4 regions of the Anaerobacillus sp. QJM3NY_32 genome follow, and region 4 is predicted to be linked to each of the others. Evidence: riboswitches for the same ligand, from Rfam matches in the RefSeq annotation. Region 4 holds a riboswitch; each other region holds the start of a gene.
The links. Region 4 has a riboswitch for S-adenosylmethionine ahead of AC0VYH_RS17815 (methionine ABC transporter ATP-binding protein). Riboswitches for the same ligand answer to the same signal wherever they lie in the genome.
Positions count from the first base shown of each region.

Region 1: another riboswitch for S-adenosylmethionine. It lies ahead of AC0VYH_RS06575 (hypothetical protein); the one in region 4 lies ahead of AC0VYH_RS17815 (methionine ABC transporter ATP-binding protein).
Region 2: another riboswitch for S-adenosylmethionine. It lies ahead of AC0VYH_RS14555 (methionine biosynthesis PLP-dependent protein); the one in region 4 lies ahead of AC0VYH_RS17815 (methionine ABC transporter ATP-binding protein).
Region 3: another riboswitch for S-adenosylmethionine. It lies ahead of AC0VYH_RS19585 (MetQ/NlpA family ABC transporter substrate-binding protein); the one in region 4 lies ahead of AC0VYH_RS17815 (methionine ABC transporter ATP-binding protein).

Region 1 is NZ_CM149684.1:1,218,038-1,222,214, forward strand. It holds gene AC0VYH_RS06565 (AAA family ATPase) at 1-1,138, shown strand, start outside; gene mcrC (5-methylcytosine-specific restriction endonuclease system specificity protein McrC) at 1,144-2,208, shown strand; SAM riboswitch class I at 2,276-2,378, shown strand; gene AC0VYH_RS06575 (hypothetical protein) at 2,478-2,801, shown strand; partial or broken gene AC0VYH_RS06580 (DNA/RNA non-specific endonuclease) at 3,084-3,653, shown strand.
Region 2 is NZ_CM149684.1:2,759,645-2,763,821, forward strand. It holds gene AC0VYH_RS14545 (Na/Pi cotransporter family protein) at 1-1,039, opposite strand, end outside; gene AC0VYH_RS14550 (DUF1189 domain-containing protein) at 1,277-2,086, shown strand; SAM riboswitch class I at 2,172-2,282, shown strand; gene AC0VYH_RS14555 (methionine biosynthesis PLP-dependent protein) at 2,356-3,486, shown strand; gene metC (cystathionine beta-lyase) at 3,473-4,177, shown strand, end outside.
Region 3 is NZ_CM149684.1:3,790,008-3,794,184, reverse strand. It holds gene AC0VYH_RS19590 (alpha/beta hydrolase family protein) at 1-1,676, shown strand, start outside; SAM riboswitch class I at 1,786-1,894, shown strand; gene AC0VYH_RS19585 (MetQ/NlpA family ABC transporter substrate-binding protein) at 2,064-2,870, shown strand; gene AC0VYH_RS19580 (methionine ABC transporter ATP-binding protein) at 2,892-3,926, shown strand; gene AC0VYH_RS19575 (methionine ABC transporter permease) at 3,916-4,177, shown strand, end outside.
Region 4 is NZ_CM149684.1:3,426,917-3,431,093, reverse strand. It holds gene ilvA (threonine ammonia-lyase) at 1-950, shown strand, start outside; SAM riboswitch class I at 1,083-1,192, shown strand; gene AC0VYH_RS17815 (methionine ABC transporter ATP-binding protein) at 1,372-2,394, shown strand; gene AC0VYH_RS17810 (methionine ABC transporter permease) at 2,387-3,055, shown strand; gene AC0VYH_RS17805 (MetQ/NlpA family ABC transporter substrate-binding protein) at 3,079-3,918, shown strand; gene AC0VYH_RS17800 (L-lactate dehydrogenase) at 3,972-4,177, opposite strand, start outside.

The DNA of each region.
Region 1 (4,177 bases), 2.1 Mb from region 4:
TTGGTTAAAGCCCTGGGAGTATCTGCCCTTAGATCAATATACGAGAAAATTTCTGGCTGATAAACAGTTTAATATTCTGCCCCGCGTATCTAAAAAGTTATACTCTGGTAGGGAATACATGGATCTTATCGATAATATAAAGGAAAAATTTTCTGACGAGAATTTCCCATTTTATTCATTTCCTGAGCTATCTTACAAAGCCTGGGATGGAAGTTTACTAGCGGAAGATGAAGATGAAGATGAAGAAGAGGAAGAGGTTCAAGAGGAATTACCAAATCAAACAAAAGAAAAAGAGAAATATACGAAGGAAGATTTTTTAAGGAAAGTTTTTATAGATGAAAGCCAATATGAAACGATTAAATCTTTATTAACTAGGAAGAAGAATCTTATTCTACAGGGGGCACCAGGAGTAGGGAAGACATTTGCTGCTAAAAGACTTGCTTACTCTTTGATGGAAGAGCGAGATGAATCAAGGGTGATGATGCTGCAATTTCATCAGAGCTATTCGTATGAGGATTTCATCATGGGGTATCGACCTAAAGAATCTGGTTTTGAACTGAAAGAAGGTCCATTCTATAAGTTTTGTCTTGAAGCATCAAGAAACCCCGATGAAAATTTCTATTTAATCATTGATGAAATTAATCGTGGTAATTTAAGTAAAATATTCGGAGAGTTACTTATGCTTATTGAAAATGATAAGCGGGGAGACAAAATAACACTTACCTATTCTGACAATCTGTTCTCTGTACCTAAAAATCTATATATTATTGGGATGATGAATACCGCAGATAGAAGTCTTGCTATTATTGATTATGCATTAAGAAGAAGGTTCTGCTTCGTTGAATTGGAGCCGGCTTTTGAATCAGCAAAATTCAAAGATCATCTTTTGGAACAAGGAGCTAGTGAAGAATTAGTAAATAAAATACAACATAAGATTGGTAGTATAAACTCTGTTATAGCAAATGATGTTAATTTGGGTAAAGGCTTTAGAATAGGGCATAGTTACTTTACTCATTATAGCGATTCGGAAAATTGGTATGATGAAGTGATCAGGTATGAGATTGAACCACTTATTAACGAATACTGGTTCGATGAAGAAGATAAAGCTAAAAATTATGTTGAAGAGTTGTTAAGGTAACTGTTATGAGTAATAGCAGTATCCCCGTTAAAAACATCTACCATATGCTTTGCTATGCGTGGAACGTACTCGACCAATCAGACGAAAATGTATTTGGTAGTGAGAAGTTTGATAATATCTATGATTTATTAGCTAGAATCTATATTAATGGAACAAATAGTTTAATAAAAAGAGGATTAAGTAGAAGCTATATTCAGGAGCGTAGAGAAGTATCAACGCTTAAAGGAAAAGTAGAAGTGGCTGATTCTATAAAAAAACAAACGTTTCGTAACGGCAGGATGGTTTGCCAATATGATAACTTCTCAGTAGACATTAAACTGAATCAAATCGTAAAAGCAACCTTCAATTTATTATTAAATGCCCCTATGCTAGATAAGACACTCAATAAGAAGTTACGAAAGCTTCGGTTGTATTTCTCAGACATTCATGATGTTCAAATGTCTAATGAAACATTTAGTTCATTACGATTTAATAGAAACAACTACCACTATAGAATGTTGATGAGTGTTAGTGAACTAATTTATCAGGGACTCATTTCTAGGGAAGAGGGTAGTGATACGAAATTTCTATCTTTTATTAGAGATAGGCAAATGGCAAAGCTTTATGAAAAATTCGTTTTAAATTTCTACCGTCGTCATTTGGATAGCCGCATCTATTGTATTCACTCTCCTAAAATACACTGGAATTTAGATCAATCCGTTGGTGATGAAGAGTTATCCCTTCTACCAGAAATGCGAACGGATATCGTTGTAGAAAATAAACTAACAAATTCCCAGCTTATTATAGACACGAAGTATTATGGTGAAACATTGACGACTAGTAATTGGACAGATAAAGAAAAAGTTCGTACGGGGCATTTATATCAAATATTCGCCTATGTAAGCAGCAGTGACTTTTTAGGGGATATTAAAGGAATGTTACTGTATCCAACGATTAATCGTGAAATAAATGCAGGTTATTCAATAACAGGAAAAAGCATCTATATAAAAACTGTAAACCTTAATGCTGAATGGAATGAGATATCGACTAGACTGTTATCATTAGTAGGGGTGATTGATAATAATGCATAGATTTCAAATTCTTTTAGAAAAAATTGACACTCCATCGATTATTAAGTAAACTATTACCAATTAAATAAAGTTATCACGAGTGAACGAGAGTACGGGCTCTTTGACTTCACAGCAACCTGCCAGGCGGTAAGGTGCTCCAACCTGCAAAGCATGGCTTTGAATGATAACGCGCGGATAGCGGAGGCTCTTTGTTGCATTCATTTGCGATGAAGGGCCTTTTTTGTTCATTTGTTGAATACCTTATTTATAACAATAAGGGGGATGAGTTTGTGAACGTAAATCGATTTGCACGAAGCGTCATGGCGAAAAGTTATGACGGGGAAAGTTTTTTATTACACGTGGCAGAAGTCATTGAACGTCAACTGAAGGAGTGGGAGGAGGCGTATGAAGTGATCGTGATGAAGTTGATTGACTATGAGGTCACTGTTAAAGAGGAAAACCGCTCCTATGAACTGTTGCTTACGGAGGATGCATTGCTTTCGCTACAACAGCAATCCCCTTATGCGCTGGATCGATATTTGTGGCTGGAATTAGAGAAGCAGGGGCTTCAAATTGTGAGAGGAAATGGGGATTATATTGAGAGTGTGATGTGAGACAATGTTGATAGAAGAGGATTTTGCTAGTTCATTTTGATGATTCGAAATCGTGGATGTTTAGGGATTAGACTTGGATGCTTTTAAGAATAAGCTGTAAAACTATTTTTGAAATGAATCGTGTATTTTTTCTGAATGCTTTTGAAGTTATTTAATGTGGTAAAATTAAACTATCAATGTAATGGATAATAAAAGTGATAGAAGAAATAATGGATCCATTTTTACTCTTTCTTTTGATTTTTTTAACATTACGAAATTTCCCTATTATAGGAGCGTTCTATTATGAAAACGAAAATGAACTATTTCATCTTATTTTTAACGATCATTTTTATAGTTGGTTGTACCAACTTAGAAGAGGCATCCAATAAAAATGCAGAAACAAATACACAAGAAGTAAGTACAGTTGAAACAAATGAAAATAGTGAAAAAGATGAAACGAACACTGCGGTTGTTGATGAACCAGTAGAAGAGGAAACACCAGACCCAACAGATGATGAACAGTTCGCAGGATACGAACTTATTGAAGTGGATGGTGGTGATTTGTCTGGACATCGAGAACCTAACGTCGTTGTTGATATTGGGTACGGTGACCGTGAATATTGGGCATTTACGAATGAATACGGACAACTCGTACGCGTTGTTGCTGACGAAATCATTCTACAAGATGATCGTAACGAACCTGTGTTATCGTCTGGACGGTACTATTCTGATGAGGCAAAAGTTCCGGGCGTCGAAAGTGACGTGTTAGATGAAGGACATATTATTGCTGATTCTCTCGGAGGGGTATCGAATGCTTATAACATTACCCCACAAGAGAGTACACTCAACCGACATGGTGATCAAGCTTATATGGGTGCGAAACGTTTCTCTATAAGTGCCTAGCACGAAATGAGAGGATTAAACCATTTTAATCCAACTGATTGACTGCAACTTGGAATGAAAGCCGTCACGTTGGCCGAAACGAGTTACTTGATACTCCACTAGGCGTTATATAATTAGTAGTTATGTAGGGTCTAAAGCGTGGTAAAGTCGGCTGAGATTACACCGTAAGGAATAAAGGTTAATACCCTACCCACGAAATGCAATCAGAGGTGGTTGAGTGTAAGATAAGTCGGAGTGCTATAAAATATCTATGGTGAGAATGTTCATTTAGAACTGACGAACTTGCGAATGTAAGGGTCTAGAATGCTACTGAACAGAAATGTTCTGTCTGTACTTAACAGAGTTAATTACCGAAAAGTATGAATCCAAATTAAGAAATTCGGCATATCTAACAATGAGGATATAAATTAACAGGCTCATAGTAAGCACCTACGGATATATGTACAGCTAAGTCAATCGGAACGTTGTAAGCAAAGGACATTTAATCAAACGAC
Region 2 (4,177 bases), 670 kb from region 4:
CTTCTTTAGCTTGTCCTAATGCAACAGATGGAGAGCGTTCGATAAATACTGGATCAAGGTGTTTTGGCTTATATTCAATCGTTGCATCATCACCAGGAATAATTTTTGTAACGAGATAGGCAAGTCCGGCAATGAATGGGAATTGGATAACAGTATTTGTAATGTTAAAGATCCCGTGTCCGAATGCAATCGTCATTTCCGGTGTTAAGTTTAATGCATCTCTTAAGTATTCAATAAACGGCGTATAGGCGAATAAGAATATTAGGAAAAGCGCCGTTCCAATTAAATTGAAAATAACGTGAGTCAGTGCTGTACGTCTAGCGGCAACGGATGCACCGATAGAAGCAAGAACTGCGGTAATCGTTGTACCGATATTATCTCCAAACAGAACTGGTAATGCAGCTTGAATATCCATTGCGTTCTGTGAATAAAGACCTTGCAATACACCAATTGTCGCACTGGAACTTTGTACAATGACAGTAAATACTGTACCGATCACAACGCCTAACAGTGGGTTCGAGCTCATGCTTACTGTTAATTCTTGGAAAGCCTCAAGGCTACGAAGTGGTTTCATTCCCGTACTCATTAATTCAAGTCCAAAGAACAACGCACCAAATCCGAAGACGATTTGACCAGCGTAGTTAATTTTCTTGTTTTTAAAGAAGAAAATTAACAAAGAACCGATGGCTATAATTGGAAGTGCGTAATCTTTAATAGGAAAACCAATAATAAATGCTGTAACAGTTGTACCAATGTTCGCACCCATTACAACGCCAATTGCTTGCTTCAGAGTCATAAATCCTGCGTTAACAAGACCGACTGTTAAAACCGTTGTTCCTGAACTACTTTGTATGAGAATAGTTACAATGACCCCAGCGAGCACACCCATAAACGGGTTAGTCGTAAAACGATCGAGAATGTCTCTTAATCGATCACCTGCTGATCGTTGAAGGCCGTCTCCCATATACTTTAGTCCAAACAGGAAAATACCAAGACCTCCCACAAACTGAAAGATCATCTCCTGAACGTTGAGTTCCATCATTTCAACCCCTTGCACTTATGTTTTATTTTTTTCGACAATACTCAACAAAGTCCCTTGTCTATTATCTACATCGCTCCCCCCTTTGTAAAGAGTTAATATAGATTTGTAAAGATATTATGCTGAAAACAAATTTATTTCAATAAAGTTTCACCAAGAATACTGTTCCCTTCTCTCTATATAAGATAAACTGATTGGGTGGAGAAACGCTCCACATTTAGAAAGGAGATTATTAATTTGAACGTTTTTAAACAACTTTACTACAGCTTATTTTCCCCTAAGATGATGGCCAGATTCCGTTTTCAAAAGCTAGGCAAGCCAATATTGTACGTGTTTTTACTTATGTTCCTTTCTTCTGTGCCAGTAGGAATTATGACGGCTCTATCCTTTACAAACGCTTATGAGGATCTCAAAACACATATGTCAGATCTACCAGAATTCACTTTAGAGGACGGATCTTTAACAAGTGAACAGTCTGAACCGCTTATTCGACAAAATGATGAAAATACTTTTATTTTTGATGCGACAGACCAGACAAAGCCTGATGATGTTGATCAATATGATTCCGTTATCGCATTCCTAAAAGATCGTGTAATCGTTGTAGATAGCGGTGCTAGACAGGAGTTTAATTACAGTAACTTTAGTTCGATGACTTTCACGAAGCAAGATGTTAATGAGCTAAGTAATAATCTGGACAACCTGCTCCCTATCTTTATTCCGTTACTGATATTCGTTATCTATTTGTTTCAAACCGGCCTTAAGTTTATAGGAGTTACCGTACTAGCTACAATTGGACTACTATTGAGAAGTATTACCGGAAGAAAAGCTTCTTATAAACAACTTTGGGTCTTATCTGTTTATTCAGTAACAATTCCAACACTCTTCTTTGCGATTATGGCCCTCATTAAAACAGCAGTCCCTTTAGGATTCCTACTTTATTGGATTGTGGCCATCATGCTACTTTATCTTACGATTAAAGAAATCCCGTTACCAAAAAAACGTGTAACGAACGAGCGAGCAAATGATTCAACAGAAGAAAAATTTTGATAATTTACTCAAATCCCTTGCTTTTCACTTTAAAGTGATGTAGATTATGAAAAAAGCGACACAATAAAATTCCATATATTTTCAATTCTTATCAAGAGAAGCAGAGGGACTGGCCCTATGAAGCTTCAGCAACCACCAGATATTTTCTGGTAAGGTGCTAACTCCAGCAAGTTGATTTCAACTTGGAAGATAAGAAGAAGAGCAACCAAAGTCTTCTTCTTATAGAGGGCTTTTTTTATTGCCCTTATTCAATGAAAAGGAGATTGATTATGTCGAATAAACAGTTAGAAACACTACTTGTCCAATTAGGTAATCATTCAGATACTAAAACCGGTGCGGTAAATCCTCCAGTGTACTTCTCCACATCGTATAGCCATGAAGGCATCGGTCAATCCACCGGATTCGATTATTCAAGAACCAAAAACCCGACACGATCCATTTTAGAATCCGCTATATCAGAACTCGAACATGGTGATCAGGGATTTGCTTTTAGTTCCGGAATGGCTGCGATTCAAGCAATCCTTGCCATATTCAAAAGCGGCGACCATATTCTCGTCTCAGATGATTTGTATGGTGGGACTTATCGATTATTTGCCCATGCTGAAAAACATTATGGTATCTCCTTCACATATTTTGATACACAAAGAAATGAACAACTTTCATCACTCCTAACTCACCGTACAAAAGCCATTTTTGTTGAAAATCCATCTAATCCATTAATGAAATTAACAGATCTTGAAAAAATTGCACGGATAACAGAAAACAGGGACCTATTATTTATTGTAGACAATACTTTGTTCACCCCTCTTCTACAAAACCCACTACTGCTTGGGGCGGATATCGTCGTGCATAGTGCCACTAAGTATTTAGGCGGTCATAATGATATTCTCGCAGGGCTTGTGGTTGCAAAAGGTGAGAATATTTGCGCTGAAATCCAACAATACCAAAACGGTGCAGGCGCTGTGCTTTCTCCTTTTGATTCCTGGTTATTAATGAGAGGCATGAAAACCTTGCCACTCAGAATGAAGCAGCATGAAGAGAATGCCAGAAAGATAACTGAATTTTTAACAAATCATGAAGCAATAACAGACGTTTTTTATCCAGATAAAGGTGGGATGCTTTCTTTCAGATTGCGCTCCGAAGAATGGGTAGATCTCTTTCTTAGAAAATTAACACTTGTCACATTTGCTGAAAGTCTTGGAGGGGTAGAAAGCTTTATCACATATCCTTCAACGCAAACTCATGCTGAGATACCAGAAGACATCAGACTTGAAAAAGGGGTGTGCAATCGACTGCTACGTTTCTCTGTTGGGATTGAAAACATTGATGACTTAATACAGGACCTGAATCAAGCATTGTCCATTTTTAAAGAGGAGGTTGTTCAAATTGACAAATACTGATTATACATTTCAAACAAAACTTCTTCATAACGATCACAAATTTGATAAAGCTACGGGAGCTGTTAGCGTCCCTATCCAACAGGCTTCTACATTTCATCAGATGGATTTTGACCAACCTGGAAAATACGATTACAGTCGTTCAGGCAACCCCACTCGCGAAGCGCTTGAAGAAACAATTGCCAATCTTGAAGGTGGGGTTAAGGGATTTGCGTTTGCTTCTGGGATGGCCGCTATCGCCACCTCGTTTATGCTCCTTTCACAAAACGATCACGTTCTTATATCTGAAGACGTCTACGGTGGGACGTATCGCATGATTCACGACGTTCTCGGGAGATTTGGAATTAAACATACTTTTGTAGACATGACAGATTTAAATGAAGTGGCGAGAGGTATTCAATCCAATACTAAAGTAATCTATATCGAAACGCCTTCTAATCCTTTGCTGAAGGTAACTGACATTCAAGCCGTTGTTAAATTAGCTAAAGCGAATAATTGTTTAACATTTGTCGATAACACCTTTATGACACCTGCTCTACAACGTCCGTTAGACTTCGGAGCCGATATCGTATTGCATAGTGCTACGAAATTCATTTCAGGACATAGCGATGTCGTCGCTGGTCTTGCTGCCGTAAAAAGTGAGGAATTAGCGGAACAGCTTGCATTCCTGCAAAACTCGTTTGGATCGATTTTA
Region 3 (4,177 bases), 360 kb from region 4:
CGCGACAACTATCTGATTTTAAAAGTGGTGTTTCCGCTCCTGTTTGGAAACCCGATGGTTCTTCGCTACTTGTTTTAAGTAAGGATACAAAAGAGAAAGAAGAAGGACGTAAGCCTCTCGTTGTGACTGACTTACGCTATAAAGCAGACAGCAGTGGTTTGCTTGACAATCACCATATGCAAGTTGTCTTGATCGAGGTAACCTCAGGTGAAAAGAGAATAGAATGGCTAACAGATGCACCATTTAATCATTCTAGCCCTAACTGGTCACCGGATGGACAATCCATTGTATATGTGAGAGATCGATATGAAGAACAGGGGTCCTACATGCGAGCCGACATCTTTATTCAGGGTCTGAATGAAGGATCAGAGCCTGATCAGTTAAATCGTGAGGGTGGGAGCTTTAGCACACCGAACTGGTCACCAGATGGGAAGAAGCTCTCATTCATTGGGCATAACTTTGAGCATGAAGGAGCTACGTTGAATAAAATCTGGACTGTTGACATAGCGAAGAAAGAGTTTACTTGTTTAACAGAGGAGGTTGATTTAGAGTGTTCGGATGTATTGATTTCAGATATGCACTGGGGAGGCGCTTCTCCTGGTGCGATGTGGAGCCAAAATGGAGATGGACTCTATTTCCTTGCTAGTAAAGAAGGAAACACTGGTGTTTATTTCGTCGGAGAAGATTGCACGGTTCGACAAATAGCGGGTGGTGACAGGCACCATTATGCATTTCACTACTTGCCAGGCGCGAATGAAGCGGCTGTTGCAATTAGCGATCCACTTAACATTGGCGATATTTATACGCTTTCGTTTCATGGAGATCGGGTAAATGAACTGTGTTTGTCTCAATCAAATGCTGACGTTCTCGAATGCCTGGATCTCTCGACACCAGAAATGTTTACATACGCTGGGAAAGACGGTTTGGAGATTCAGGGCTGGCTCATGAAGCCAAAGGATTTTAAGGAAGATCAGGAACATCCCCTTATTCTTGAAATTCACGGTGGACCACATATGATGTATGGTAATTCATTTATGCACGAATTTCAGCTTCTTGCAGCAAAAGGATATGTTGTCCTTTATACGAATCCACGTGGTAGTCAGGGATATGGACAAGAGTTTGTGAATGGTTGCCGAGGAGATTATGGTGGGGGTGATTATGAGGATTTGATGGCGGGTGTTGATGCCGCTTTGAACAAGTATTCCTTTATTGATGAAGCTCAACTTTTCGTGACGGGAGGAAGCTACGGTGGCTTTATGACGAACTGGATTGTTGGGAAAACCGATCGATTCAAAGCAGCGGTTACCCAGCGCTCCATTTCGAATTGGCAGAGTTTCTATGGCGTTAGTGACATCGGATACTTTTTCACAAAGTGGGAAGTTGGAAGTGATTTAGATGAAAACCCTGCTAAGCTATGGCATCATTCACCGCTTAAGTATGTGGACCAAATCGAAACCCCACTTTTAATTCTTCATAGCGAAAATGATTACAGGTGCCCTATAGAGCAAGGAGAACAGTTATATGTGGCTTTAAAGCATCGTGGGAAGGAAACGATGTTTGTAAGATTCCCAGATTCTGATCATAATTTATCAAGAAGCGGTCATCCAGAACTACGAGTGGAACGACTTAAGCATCTAGGAAACTGGTTCGACAATTACCTAGAAGGAAGACAATAAGAAATCTTTCGACAAATAGCGGGCGGTGACAGGCACTTTTTGAGATCTTCCCTTGACGCCCTTCGAGAAAGATACTATACTATTGAAAATAGTTAAATAATATTGAAAACTCTTATCAAGAGTGGCAGAGGGACTGGCCCTGTGACGCCCAGCAACCATCTCAGTTCGTGAGAAAGGTGCTAATTCCAGCAGACGAGCAATCGTTTGAAAGATGAGAGAGAGTTCAGCGCTGCTGATAATGATGAAATGATACAACTCTCTCTGTACTTTACAGAGGGAGTTTTTTTATTGGGAGGGGATTTTAGCAGATCGAAGCACTTTTGCGCTTTTATATTTTAGCGCTAAAACGCTTTACATTACTATATGAACTTTAAAGGAGATTGAGAAATGAAGAAATCATTGTATTTATTAGGTGCACTTATTTTAGTCTTTTTGGCAGGTTGTTCTGGAAATGAGGCTTCTGGAGATTCAGAAGATGGCCCACTGAAGGTAGGGGTAACGGCTGGTCCGCATGAAGATGTGATGAACAAGGTGAAGGAAATCGCAGCGGAAGACGGGTTTGAAATTGAAGTGATTGCGTTTAATGATTATGTGATGCCAAATACAGCCCTTGATGAAGGGGAATTGGATGCGAACGTATTTCAGCATGAACCTTATTTGAATGATTATGTAAAAGAAAGAGGACTCGAGCTTTCCAAGGTAGCAACTACGATTACTTTCCCAATGGGAATTTATTCTGACAAATATAAGAGTCTTGATGAATTGCAAGAAGGCGACAAAGTTGGCTTGCCTAACCATTCAACAGGTGAACCTAGAGCGCTAATGTTGTTTGAGCAAGCTGGCATTATTGAGTTGAAAGATGGCGTTGGTGTTAAAGCAACGATCAAAGATATTGAGAAGAACCCTTATAATCTCGAATTTGTTCCATTAGAAGCTTCACAAATTCCAAGACAGCTTGGTGAGCTTGCGATTGCAGCAATTAATACGAACTTTGCAATGGAAAGTGGACGCGTACCGAAAGAAGATTCTCTTGAAATGGAACCCGAAGATTCCCCGTGGGTGAACGTGATTGCAACACAAACAGAGAACAAAGATGATGAACGTATTCAAAAGCTAGTGAACTACTATCAATCAGATGAAGTGAAGCAATTTATCCAGGACGAATTTAACGGTTCTGTTGTTGCATCCTGGTAATTCGAAAGAGGAGTGAGCACGATGATTCGATTAGAAAATATAACGAAAACGTATAAAAGCGGTGAGACGATTACGAAGGCGGTTGATGATGTTTCCATAGAAGTTGAGAAAGGAAGCATCTATGGCGTCATCGGTTATAGTGGTGCTGGAAAGAGCACGCTTGTCCGAATGGTGAATCTTCTGGAGCGACCGACAGATGGAAAGGTATTTATCAATGACATTGAGCTCACTTCTTTGTCTACTGGAAAGCTTCAAAAAACAAGACAGCGCATCGGGATGATTTTTCAGTCTTTTAATTTATTGAAAACAGGCACTGTGTATCAAAACATTGCTATTCCGCTGAAGCTTACGGGTCTTCGTAAAAAAGAGATTGAAGCGCGAGTTGATAAATATTTAGGTATCGTTGGGTTATCGGATAAGCGGGATGCTTATCCTTCCCAGCTATCAGGTGGTCAGAAGCAGCGTGTGGCGATTGCCCGTGCGCTTGCTCATGAACCTGAAGTGCTACTGTGCGATGAGGCAACGAGTGCCCTTGACCCAGATACGACAGAATCAATCCTATCTTTATTGGAACAAATCAATCGTGATTTTGGAATCACGATTTTACTCATTACGCATGAAATGCACGTTGTCCAGAAAATATGTCATGAAGTGGCTGTGATGGAGAACGGGAAGGTGATTGAACAGGGGCGAGTGATCGATATCTTTAGTAAGCCTGCTACAACGACGGCCAAACGATTTGTTCAGTCGTTATTCCAGGATGAGCTTCCAGAGTCGCTTGTGTCTCGATTGAAAGAGCGTGGTCAGATCGTGAATCTTTCATTTATTGGGGAGAAATCAGGTAGTCCCGCTCTTGCGCTTGTTAGTAAGAAGTTCGACGTGTATCCGTCCATTTTAGCAGGGAACATTACACAACTGAAGGATCAGCCTTTTGGTAGGCTAGTCGTTCATTTAGATGGGGAAGCGGAAGAGACGGCTCGGGCCGTTGCGTTTTTAGAGGAAAGTGGCGTCGTAGTAGAAGGCTATGTTCAGGAGGTGGAAGCTCATGTCAGCTAAGGTATCGGAGTTTATTGATCTTTGGGGTGCAGACATTTGGAACGCGATTATTGAAACATTTCAAATGGTTGGGATCTCACTACTGATTTCAGTGTTGATTGGGCTCCCGCTTGGTGTGCTACTTGTTTTAACTAGACCTGAAAAAGCATTAGAAAATAAAGTTCTTTTCCGCATATTAAATGCGGCTATAAACGTGATCAGGTCGATTCCATTTATCATTTTACTGTTTTTCATTTTACCTTTTACAAAAA
Region 4 (4,177 bases):
ATTTGCTGGAAGCCGTCCACAGGACCCCGCTTCAGCAGTCGACAACGCTTAATGATTATACAAATAAAGATGTCTTCATGAAGATGGAAAACCTTCAACGAACGGGTTCCTTCAAACTTCGAGGTGCCTATAACAAAGTTGCGTCGCTAACGGATATTGAGGCAGCGCGAGGGATTGTTGCTGCATCGGCTGGAAACCATGCTCAGGGAGTGGCGCTTTCTGCTAGAGAGCGTGGAATTAAAGCTAAGATTTATATGCCCGTCCATACACCGACAAGCAAAATTGATGCGACGCGATCTTATGGAGCAGAGGTTGTTCTTGAAGGAGAATCGTATAACGAAGCGTTTAGTGGAGCGGATCGTGAGCGTGTTGAGAAAGGGGCCACATTCGTTCATGCTTTCGATGATCCTGAAGTAATGGCAGGACAGGGAACGGTTGCACTCGAAATGATGCAACAATGTCCTGACTTAGATACGATTCTCGTACCTGTTGGAGGTGGAGGATTGTTAGCTGGAATGGCGATGGCGATTAAGTCGTTCTTTCCTCACGTGAAAATCATCGGAGTCCAGGCTTCTGAAGCATCTGCGACATGGAATCGATTTAAAGGTACTGGTCCTCTTGTCCTTCAATCTGTCAAATCGATTGCAGACGGTATTTCTGTGAAAGAAGCTGGAAAATTAACTTTTCCAATTATTGAAGAGCTTGTTGATGATATGCTAACCGTGTCAGAAGAAGAAATTGCTGCAGCGATTGTCTTTATGCTTGAGAGACACAAAACGCTTGTAGAAGGTGCGGGTGCTGCATCGATAGCTGCTGTCTTATGCAAGTCAAATCGTTTAGAAGGTAAGAGAATTGGTGTTGTTGTTAGTGGAGGGAATGCGGATCTTGCGAAAATATCCCTTTATAAACAACTTTCTCAACGAGCGAAAACCATCAGGCGAATAAGCTGATGGTTTTCTAATGGGATTCAAAGTATATATTTTAGATTATTCCGACTTTTTGCTCAGTAATTGACACTCATAAAGTACCATGCTAGAATTCATTTAGCACTTAACCACAGTAAAGTAATAACAACTATATATCTCTTATTCAGAGAGGTGGAGGGACTGGCCCTATGAAGCCCGGCAACCGTCAAACGACTCGTTTGAAAAGGTGCCAATTCCTGCAAAGCGATTGCTTTGAGAAATGAGAGGAAGACATCGATTTATCAAATGCCTTTCTGCTCAAAGCAGAAGGGCATTTTTTTACTTTACTATACAAAGTGATAAGCGAATTAGGCTTCTAAGTGCACAGAAATAAAGAACAAAGGCATGGGACTGAAGTCCTTTTTCAGGTAGCTGATCATGCAAATGCATAAAGGATGTGAGACATGTGATTGAGCTTAAAGGCATTAATAAGACCTTCTTTTCGAAATCCGGGAAGGTGGAAGCCGTTAAGGATGTTAACCTTGAAGTCAAAAAAGGCGAAATATTTGGTGTTATTGGCTACAGTGGTGCTGGGAAAAGTACGCTAATTCGAATGCTTAACCTTCTTGAGAGACCTACTGATGGGACAGTCACAGTAGCTGGTAATAATCTATCTTCTCTTAATGGGAAAGATCTTCGTGCAGCAAGACAGGAAATCGGTATGATTTTCCAGCATTTTAATATTCTCTGGTCAAGAACGGTACGTGATAACATCGCCTTTCCTCTTGAAATATCAGGTGTTCCGAAAGAAAAGAGAATGAAGCGTGTTGATGAATTAATTAACCTTGTTGGACTCGAAGGTAGGGAAGGAGCTTATCCTTCACAGCTAAGTGGTGGACAAAAGCAGCGAGTGGGTATTGCGAGAGCACTTGCTAACAATCCAAAGGTTTTGCTTTGTGATGAAGCTACTTCTGCTTTAGATCCTAAAACGACGGATAGCATTCTAGAACTTCTGACTGAAATTAATCAGAAACTTGGCCTAACGATTGTCCTCATCACGCATGAAATGCACGTCATACGCAAAATTTGCCATCGTGTAGCCGTTATGGAGAATGGACGAGTAGTGGAGAATGGTTCTGTCCTTGAAGTTTTCCACCATCCACAGGAAGAGATTACGAAAGACTTTGTTAATCAGCTAAGCGAGCCTGAAGAAATGAAGGAATCGATTGCACATCTGGCAACGAGTCAGGATGGAGAACTTGTTCAGTTTACCTTTGTGAAAGGAAAAACAGGTTCACCACTTGTGACAGAGTTGATTCGTGAATTTGATGTGGAAGTCAACATTATTCAAGGGAAGATTTCTCATACACAGGATGGTCCTTATGGAAAACTTTCTGTGTTCCTTAAAGGGGAACCAGCTGTGGTAGAAAAGGCCTTGAATTATGTGCAGGCCCAAGGTGTTAAAGCGGAGGTGATTACGAATGACTGAATCGTTATTTCCTAACGTCAGGTGGGAATCTATGTGGGAAGCCACTCTACAAACAGCGTACATGACGGCAATTTCGGTTCTGGCAACGTTTATTCTCGGAATCCTCCTTGGTTTATTGTTGTTTCTAACAGGTAGAGGGAACATATGGGAAAACAAATTTGTGAATAGTATTATTGCCGGAGTCGTGAACTTATTTCGCTCCATACCATTTATCATTTTGATTATCTTGCTGATCCCTCTTTCGGTTTACATTATAGGGACGATGCTAGGTGCTAATGCTGCCCTTCCAGCCCTTATTGCAGGAGCAGCGCCATTTTATGCGAGGATGGTTGAAATTGCTTTACGTGAAGTAGATAAAGGGGTCATTGAAGCTTCTCAGTCAATGGGAGCATCCAATGGTTCGATTATTTTTAAAGTGCTTCTACCAGAAGCAATGCCAGCCCTTATTTCAGGGATTACTGTGACGGCGATAGCTCTTGTAAGCTACACCGCTATGGCTGGTGTTGTAGGCGCAGGGGGTCTCGGAAACCTAGCTTATCTTGAAGGTTTCCAAAGGAATAATCCTGATGTGACACTTGTTGCAACAGTATTGATATTAGTAATTGTTGCGATTCTTCAGGTTTGTGGAGACATTGCAACACGAGTAATAGACAAAAGATAATGAGGAGAAAAGGAGAGATTATGATGAAAAAGTTTTTATCGCTAATCGTAGTTCTTGCTCTTGCAGTGCTTGCTGCGTGTGGGAATAATGGCGGAAGCAGCGAAGGTTCTGGTGACGGTGAAGATTCGAAGAAAATCGTAGTAGGTGCCTCAAACATCCCCCATGCTGAAATTCTTGAAGAAGCTAAGCCGATGTTAGAGGAAAAAGGAATAGAGCTTGAAATTAAAACATTCCAGGATTATATTCTACCTAATAAGACGCTTGCAAATGGTGAATTAGATGCAAACTATTTCCAAACAATTCCTTATATGGACTTGCAAATGGAAGAAAACGATAATTATGACTTCGTGAATGCTGGAGGCATTCATATCGAGCCAATCGGTGTTTACTCACAGGATTACAAGAGCTTAGATGAGCTTCCTGATGGTGCTCAGATCATAATGAGTAACTCTGTTTCTGACCATGGACGTATGCTCTCATTACTTGAAGCACAGGGTCTTATCACATTAAAAGAAGGCGTAAAGGCTTCAGATGCAACGGTTGAAGATATTGCTGAAAACCCTAAGAATATTGATTTCAAAACAGATGTTGAGGCTTCACTGCTTCCGCAGATTTACCAGCAAGGTGAAGGTGATGCAGTGATGATCAATACAAACTATGCGATTGATGCAGGGCTTAATCCTCAAGAAGATGCCATCGCACTTGAAGATTCAGACTCACCATATGTGAATGTGATTACAGTAAACAAAGGTGACGAAGACAATGAAGCGATCAAGGCGTTAGTAGAAGTTCTTCATTCTGATGAAATTCAGAGTTTTATTGAAGAAGAATACGATGGCGCTGTTGTACCAGTAGACGAATAAGAAAGAAAAAAAGGTTCTCCGCCAAAACGACGGAGGACCTTTTTTTAATTATTTTAATGTTGGAAAACTGGCTTCATCGCTTCTTTTAACGTTTTTGCAGAATGGTGCAATTGGTCTAGCTCGGTTTGATCAAGGTCAAGTTCAATAATTTCACGAATGCCGTTGTTATTTACAATCGCGGGTACGCCAATATACAAATCATCTAAACCATATTCGCCTTCAAGTAACGTAGAGATGGTAAGAATAGAGTTTTCATTTC